DNA from 2 places in the Streptomyces sp. MI02-7b genome. Region 2 is predicted to be linked to the other one. Evidence: riboswitches for the same ligand, from Rfam matches in the RefSeq annotation. Region 2 holds a riboswitch; the other holds the start of a gene.
What was found. A riboswitch is a leader RNA that binds a small molecule or an ion and turns the genes downstream of it on or off. The one in region 2 is predicted to bind glycine.
Positions count from the first base shown of each region.

Region 1: linked by a shared signal. The riboswitch ahead of gcvT (glycine cleavage system aminomethyltransferase GcvT) and the one ahead of gcvP (aminomethyl-transferring glycine dehydrogenase) in region 2 are both predicted to bind glycine.

Region 1 covers NZ_JARAWX010000006.1:186,675-190,072, forward strand. The annotation lists gene PV364_RS12020 (hypothetical protein) at 1-190, shown strand, start outside; gene PV364_RS12025 (AAA family ATPase) at 239-931, opposite strand; glycine riboswitch at 1,104-1,206, shown strand; gene gcvT (glycine cleavage system aminomethyltransferase GcvT) at 1,391-2,503, shown strand; gene gcvH (glycine cleavage system protein GcvH) at 2,591-2,971, shown strand; gene glyA (serine hydroxymethyltransferase) at 3,039-3,398, shown strand, end outside.
Region 2 covers NZ_JARAWX010000019.1:9,425-12,822, forward strand. The annotation lists gene PV364_RS27765 (DNA polymerase IV) at 1-968, shown strand, start outside; gene PV364_RS27770 (PRC-barrel domain-containing protein) at 1,022-1,405, opposite strand; glycine riboswitch at 1,507-1,611, shown strand; gene gcvP (aminomethyl-transferring glycine dehydrogenase) at 1,762-3,398, shown strand, end outside.

The sequences.
Region 1 (3,398 bases), on a different contig from region 2:
CGCCGGTGTGACCACCGTCGTCGCCGACCTGCAGGCGCTTCTGCTGTCCGTGCCGAAGCTCCTGACCGGTGCGCTTCCCCTTCCCATCCCCCTGCCGCTGGACGACCAGTCGGCGCAGGACCCGGCCGCGGTTCCCCAGGCTCCCGAGATGCCTGCGGTGCCGATGGCCCCTGCCTCACAGGTCCAGTAGTCGGCGAACTCACCGCTCCCTCACCGCGTCACGTGGTGGCCCGGCCGCTCAGCCGTCGAAGTCGATGGCCTCGAGCCGCCGGGCCGCTTCGCGGTCCAGCAGCACCGCCGAGGTGCACGCGGCCGGCAGCCGGCCCTCCTCGGCGGCGCGCAGCAGCAGCCGCGAGGCCCGCTGGTGCCGGGCCATCGCGTACGCCGAGACCGCCCGCCCCCGCGAACGCTGCCCGTCGAGGGCGGCCGCCACGGGCACGTCGAGCAGCACCAGGTGCATCCCCCGGCCGCGGCGCCGGGCCTCCCGGCCGACCCAGGCCCGTACCCACGGCAGGGTGCCGCAGTCGTGCAGGGCGACACCGGCCCCGGAACGCAGGGCCCGCCACAGCCCCGTGTAGTGCGCCAGCCGCACCAGCGGACGGTAGACGGCGTAGGGCAGCAGCCGGGGCATCCGGGCCTGCCAGCGCTCACGCACGTCCTGGGAGTCGATCAGCCAGGCGTCGCCCGACACGCGGCGCATGAGCGTGCTCTTGCCGCCGCCGGGGAGTCCGGAGACGATCAGGACGTCGCCGGCCGGGTAGCGCAACCGCCGCACCCGGGTGCGGCCCGCGCGCAGGTCGACCAGCCGGCCCGGGCGCACCGAGCGCCCGTCGCGGGCCGCGCTGCGGGGACGGACCGGCGGCCGGCGCACGGCCGCCGGACGGGGAGCGGCCGGTGCCCCGGCCGTCGCATACGCACTCTGCCACCGCACAGTCGCCCTCCCGGTGAGACTTTCAAGAAATGGTAAATCCTCGGTATGCGTCTACCCAGGGAAGCAACGCGGTGACGACACGATCGGGACCCGACCGGGACATCGGGGACACGGCCGCGACAAGGCCGAGCGGCCGTGCAATGATGGCGGCCTCAATCACATATCGGCCGTTCGAGGCCGCGCGGGAGAGTTCCCCGCTCCCGCCGTGGCGGGCGGGGCGCCGAAGGAGCAAGTCCTCCCTTGAATCTCTCAGGCACAGATACCGCGCGTCCGAGGCACATCTGAAAAGCGGGCGAGCCCTCCCGGTCCGGGGCGGCCGCCCCACCCAAGGTGCAAACCCGGGCTCCTCCGCACGGAGGGTCCAGGTGAACCTCTCAGGTTCCGATGACAGATGGGGAGGGCAAGCCCCCTTCCTGTCATCGCCCGACCTGTTTTTCCATGTCCTTGGGAGCCCGCCCGATGAGTGAACCCCGCCGTACCGCGCTGGACGCCCTGCACCGTTCCCTCGGTGCCACCATGACCGACTTCGCGGGCTGGGACATGCCGCTGCGGTACGCCAGCGAGCGCGACGAGCACACCGCCGTCCGGACCCGGGCCGGTCTCTTCGACCTCTCCCACATGGGCGAGATCACGGTCACCGGCCCCGCCGCGGGCGAGGCGCTCGACCACGCACTGGTCGGCCACATCTCCGCGCTGGCCGTCGGCCGCGCGCGCTACACGATGATCTGTGCCCCCGACGGCGGCATCCTGGACGACCTGATCGTCTACCGCCTGGGCGAGCAGGAGTACATGGTCGTCGCCAACGCCTCCAACGCGCAGGTCGTCCTGGACGCCGTGACCGAGCGCGCGGCCGGCTTCGAGGCCGCCGTGCGCGACGACCGGGACGCGTACGCGCTGATCGCCGTGCAGGGCCCGGAGTCCCCCGGCATCCTGGCGTCGCTGACCGACGCCGACCTCGACGGCCTGAAGTACTACGCCGGACTGCCCGGCACGGTCGCCGGCGTCTCCGCGCTGATCGCCCGCACGGGGTACACCGGCGAGGACGGATTCGAGCTGTTCGTCGCACCCGCCGACGCCGAGAAGCTGTGGCAGGCGCTGACCGAGGCGGGTGCGGACGCCGGCCTGGTGCCCTGCGGCCTGTCCTGCCGGGACACGCTGCGCCTGGAGGCGGGCATGCCGCTGTACGGGAACGAACTGACCACCGCCCTCACCCCGTTCGACGCCGGTCTCGGCCGCGTCGTGAAGTTCGACAAGCCCGGTGACTTCGTGGGCCGGCAGGCGCTGGCCGCCGCCGCGGAGCGCGCCGCGGCCGAGCCGCCGCGCAAGCTGGTCGGTCTGGTCGCCGAGGGCCGCCGGGTCCCGCGGGCGGGCTACCCGGTGGTGGCCGGCGGCGCCGTGATCGGCGAGGTCACCTCGGGCGCCCCGTCCCCGACCCTGGGCAAGCCGATCGCCATGGCGTACGTGGACGCCGCGCACGCCGCGCCGGGCATCTCCGGTGTGGGCGTGGACATCCGCGGTACCCATGAGCCGTACGAGGTGGTGGCCCTGCCGTTCTACAAGCGGCAGCGCTGAGGCGGCGCCCGCACACCGGGTACCGCCGTCCCACCTGTCAAGACAGCCGTTCACCAGCACATCCCGTCATCCAGGAGAATTCACGCCATGAGCAACCCCCAGCAGCTGCGCTACAGCAAGGAGCACGAGTGGCTGTCGGCCGCGGACGCGGACGGCGTGTCCTCGGTGGGCATCACCGAGCACGCGGCGAACGCCCTCGGCGACGTCGTCTACGTCCAGCTCCCGACGGTCGGCGACTCGGTGTCCGCGGGCGAGACCTGCGGCGAGCTGGAGTCCACCAAGTCGGTCAGCGACCTGTACTCCCCCGTCTCCGGTGAGGTCACCGAGGTCAACGAGGACGTCGTCAACGACCCCTCCCTGGTGAACTCGGCCTCCTTCGAGGGCGGCTGGCTGTTCAAGGTGAAGGTGTCCGAGGAGCCCGCCGACCTGCTCTCGGCCGACGAGTACACCGCCTTCACCGGCAGCTGACGCCGCCGCGGCGGCGTCAGGCCGCCCCGACCTGCCCACCCCGACCTCCGGACGGATGACCCCCCAGATGTCGCTTCTCAACAGCTCCCTGCACGAGCTCGACCCCGACGTCGCCGCCGCCGTCGACGCCGAACTGCACCGCCAGCAGTCCACCCTGGAGATGATCGCCTCGGAGAACTTCGCTCCGGTCGCGGTCCTCCAGGCCCAGGGCTCGGTGCTGACCAACAAGTACGCCGAGGGCTACCCCGGCCGCCGCTACTACGGCGGCTGCGAGCACGTCGACGTCGTCGAGCAGCTCGCCATCGACCGGGTCAAGGCGCTGTTCGGCGCCGAGCACGCCAACGTCCAGCCGCACTCGGGCGCGCAGGCCAACGCGGCCGCGATGTTCGCGCTGCTGAACCCCGGCGACACGATCCTGGGCCTGAAC
Region 2 (3,398 bases):
GGGCGGCCACGGGGCTCACGGGCTCGGTCGGGCTCGCCGGGTCCAAGCTGCTCGCCAAGATCGCCTCCGAGCAGGCCAAGCCGGACGGCATGGTGGTCATCGAGCCCGGCACCGAGCGCGGGCTGCTGGCTCCCCTGCAGGTACGCACCCTGCCCGGTGTGGGACCCGCCACGGCCGAGCACCTGAGAAGGGGCGGCATCACCACCGTCGGGGACGTGGTGGAGGCGGGCGAGGCCGAACTCGTACGCCTGCTGGGCAAGGCGCACGGCGCGCATGTGCACGGCATGGCCCTGGGCGTGGACGAACGGCCCGTGGTCCCCGACCGCGAGCACAAGTCGATCTCCGTCGAGGACACCTTCGACGTCGACCTCACCGACCGCATCCGGGTGCGCCTGGAAGTGGACCGGCTCGCCGACCGCTGTGTGCGGCGGCTGCGCGCGGCGGGGCGCTCGGGGCGCACCGTCGTGCTGAAGGTCCGTCGGTACGACTTCACGACGCTCACCCGGTCCGAGACGCTGCGCGCCCCGACCGACGACCTCACCGTCGTGCGGGAGACGGCGGAGCGGCTGCTGGAGGCGGTCGACATCACGGGAGGCGTGCGGCTGCTCGGCGTCGGTGTGGCGGGCCTGGCGGATTTCACGCAGGAGGACCTGTTCGCCCAGGCGGCTGAGCGCGAGGAGGCGGCCCCCGACGCCGGGGACTCCGCCGAGGCGGACGAGGACGCGGGACGGTCCGCCGGTGCCGCGTCGGCGCCGGACGCCGCGGAACGGCGCTGGACGCCCGGTCAGGACGTACGGCACACCGAGTACGGCGCCGGGTGGGTGCAGGGCAGCGGTGTCGGCCGGGTGACCGTGCGCTTCGAGGAGCCCCTGTCGGTGGTACCGGGGCGGGTGCGGACGTTCGCGGTCACCGACCCCGACCTGGAGCCGTCCGAGCCGCTGCCGCTGGTGTTATGCGGGAGCGGGTGAGCCGGTGAGCGGGTGAGCGCCGTCGCGGGGCCGCAGGGACCGGTGCGGGACGGTCAGCCGTCGCCGGCCAGCTTGCCGAAGTCCCGGTCCGGCGGCGGCTCGTCGTCCGTCCCCGGGACGGCGCCGGGCCCGTTCATCCCGTAGTGGTGGTAGAGCTGCAGCTCCTGCTCCGGGGAGAGGTGCCGGCCCACCCCGAAGTCCGGCGCGTCCTTGATCAATGCCTTGTCGAACGGGACACGCAGCCCGTCCTCGCCGAACTCGCTCGGTTCCAGGGGGACGAAGGCGTCACGACTGAACAGTCCGGTGCGCACCGCGGCCCACTCGGGCTCGCCGGTGGCGTCGTCCAGGTACACCTCGTCGACTGTGCCGATCTTCATTCCGTTGCGGTCGAAGGCCCTGCGCCCGATCAGGCTCCGCGGATCGATACCGGTCTGCACGGTCCCTCCAACTGGTCGCGATTACTCCTATTTAGGCACGAAAGGTGTCCGCTGTCACATGACTCTTCAACCGAAGCCGCTGGTAGGCTGGCAGTGGCTGGCGACCCCATGCGGGAGAGTCCTGGCGGTGCGAGGCACCGGCCGCCGGGCGCCGAAGGAGCAAACCCTCCCCGGAATCTCTCAGGCATCCGTACCGCATGGGTGAGGTCACTCTGGAAAGCAGGAAGGGCAGCCCGTTCGTGGCGGCCCGTTCCTCACCGACGGTGAAAGCCGTCCTGCTCGCGGGACGGTGAAACTCTCAGGTTCAGATGACAGAGGGGGAGGCCGTGTCGCGCCAGACCAGGAGGCCTCCGCAGATGACCGCCCACCGCATCCCTCTCACCGAGCTGGAGCGCGGCATCCCGTTCGAGCAGCGCCACATCGGGCCCGATGCCGCCGCGCAGGCCAAGATGCTCGCGCAGGTCGGCTACGGTTCGCTGGACGAGCTCACCGCCGCAGCCGTACCGGACACCATCAAGAGCGCCGAGGCCCTGGGCCTGCCGGCCGCGCGCACCGAGCCCGAGGTGCTGTCCGAACTGCGCGCGCTCGCCGACCGCAACCAGGTGCTGCGGCCCATGATCGGCCTGGGGTACCACGGCACCTTCACCCCGCCGGTCATCCTGCGCAACGTCATGGAGAACCCCGCCTGGTACACGGCGTACACCCCGTACCAGCCCGAGATCTCCCAGGGCCGCCTCGAGGCCCTCCTCAACTTCCAGACGGTCGTCGCGGACCTGACCGGTCTGCCCACCTCGGGTGCCTCGCTGCTCGACGAGGGCACCGCGGCCGCCGAGGCGATGGCCCTGGCCCGCCGGGTCGGCAAGGTTAAGCAGGGCGTCTTCCTGATCGACGCCGAGACCTTCCCGCAGACCGTCGCCGTGATCGAGACCCGCGCCGAGCCCACGGGCGTCGAGGTCGTCGTCGCGGACCTCACCGACGGCATCCCCGCGGAGATCGCCGAGCGCGGCGTCTTCGGTGTGCTGCTCCAGTACCCCGGCGCCTCCGGTGCCGTGCGCGACCTCAAGCCCGTCATCGAGCAGGCCCACGGGCTGGGCGCGATCGTCACCGTCGCCGCAGACCTGCTCGCCCTGACGCTGCTCACCTCCCCGGGCGAGCTCGGCGCCGACATCGCCGTCGGCACCACCCAGCGCTTCGGCGTGCCGATGGGCTTCGGCGGGCCGCACGCCGGCTACATGGCCGTCCGCGAGGCGTACGCCCGCAGCCTGCCCGGCCGCCTGGTCGGCGTGTCCGTCGACGCCGACGGCGACAAGGCCTACCGCCTGGCGCTGCAGACCCGTGAGCAGCACATCCGCCGCGAGAAGGCCACCAGCAACATCTGCACCGCTCAGGTGCTGCTCGCCGTGATGGCGGGCATGTACGCGGTCTACCACGGCCCGGACGGCCTGGCGCAGATCGCCCGCCGCACCCACCGCTACGCGGCCGTCCTCGCCTCCGGTCTGCGCGCCGGCGGCGTCGAGGTGACCACCGGCGCCTTCTTCGACACCGTCACCGCCCGCGTGCCCGGACGGGCCGCCGAGGTCGTGGCCGCCGCACGTGAGGCCGGCGTCAACCTGCGCCAGGTCGACGCCGACCTGGTCGGGATCGCCTGCGACGAGACCACCGGCCGCGCCGACCTGGCCGCCGTGTGGGGTGCCTTCGGCGTCACCGGCGACAGCGCCGACATCGAGCGCCTGGACGCTTCCACCGAGGACGCGCTGCCCGCCGGGCTGGTGCGCGAGGTGGACTACCTGACCCACCCGGTCTTCCACCAGCACCGCTCGGAGACCGCGATGCTGCGCTACCTGCGCCGCCTCGCCGACCGCGACTACGCGCTGGACCGCGGCATGATCCCGCTCGGTTCCTGCACGATGAAGCTGAACGCGACCACCGAGATGGAGCCGGTCACCTGGCCCGAGTTCGGCGCGCTGCACCCCTTCGCCCCCGCCGAGCAGGC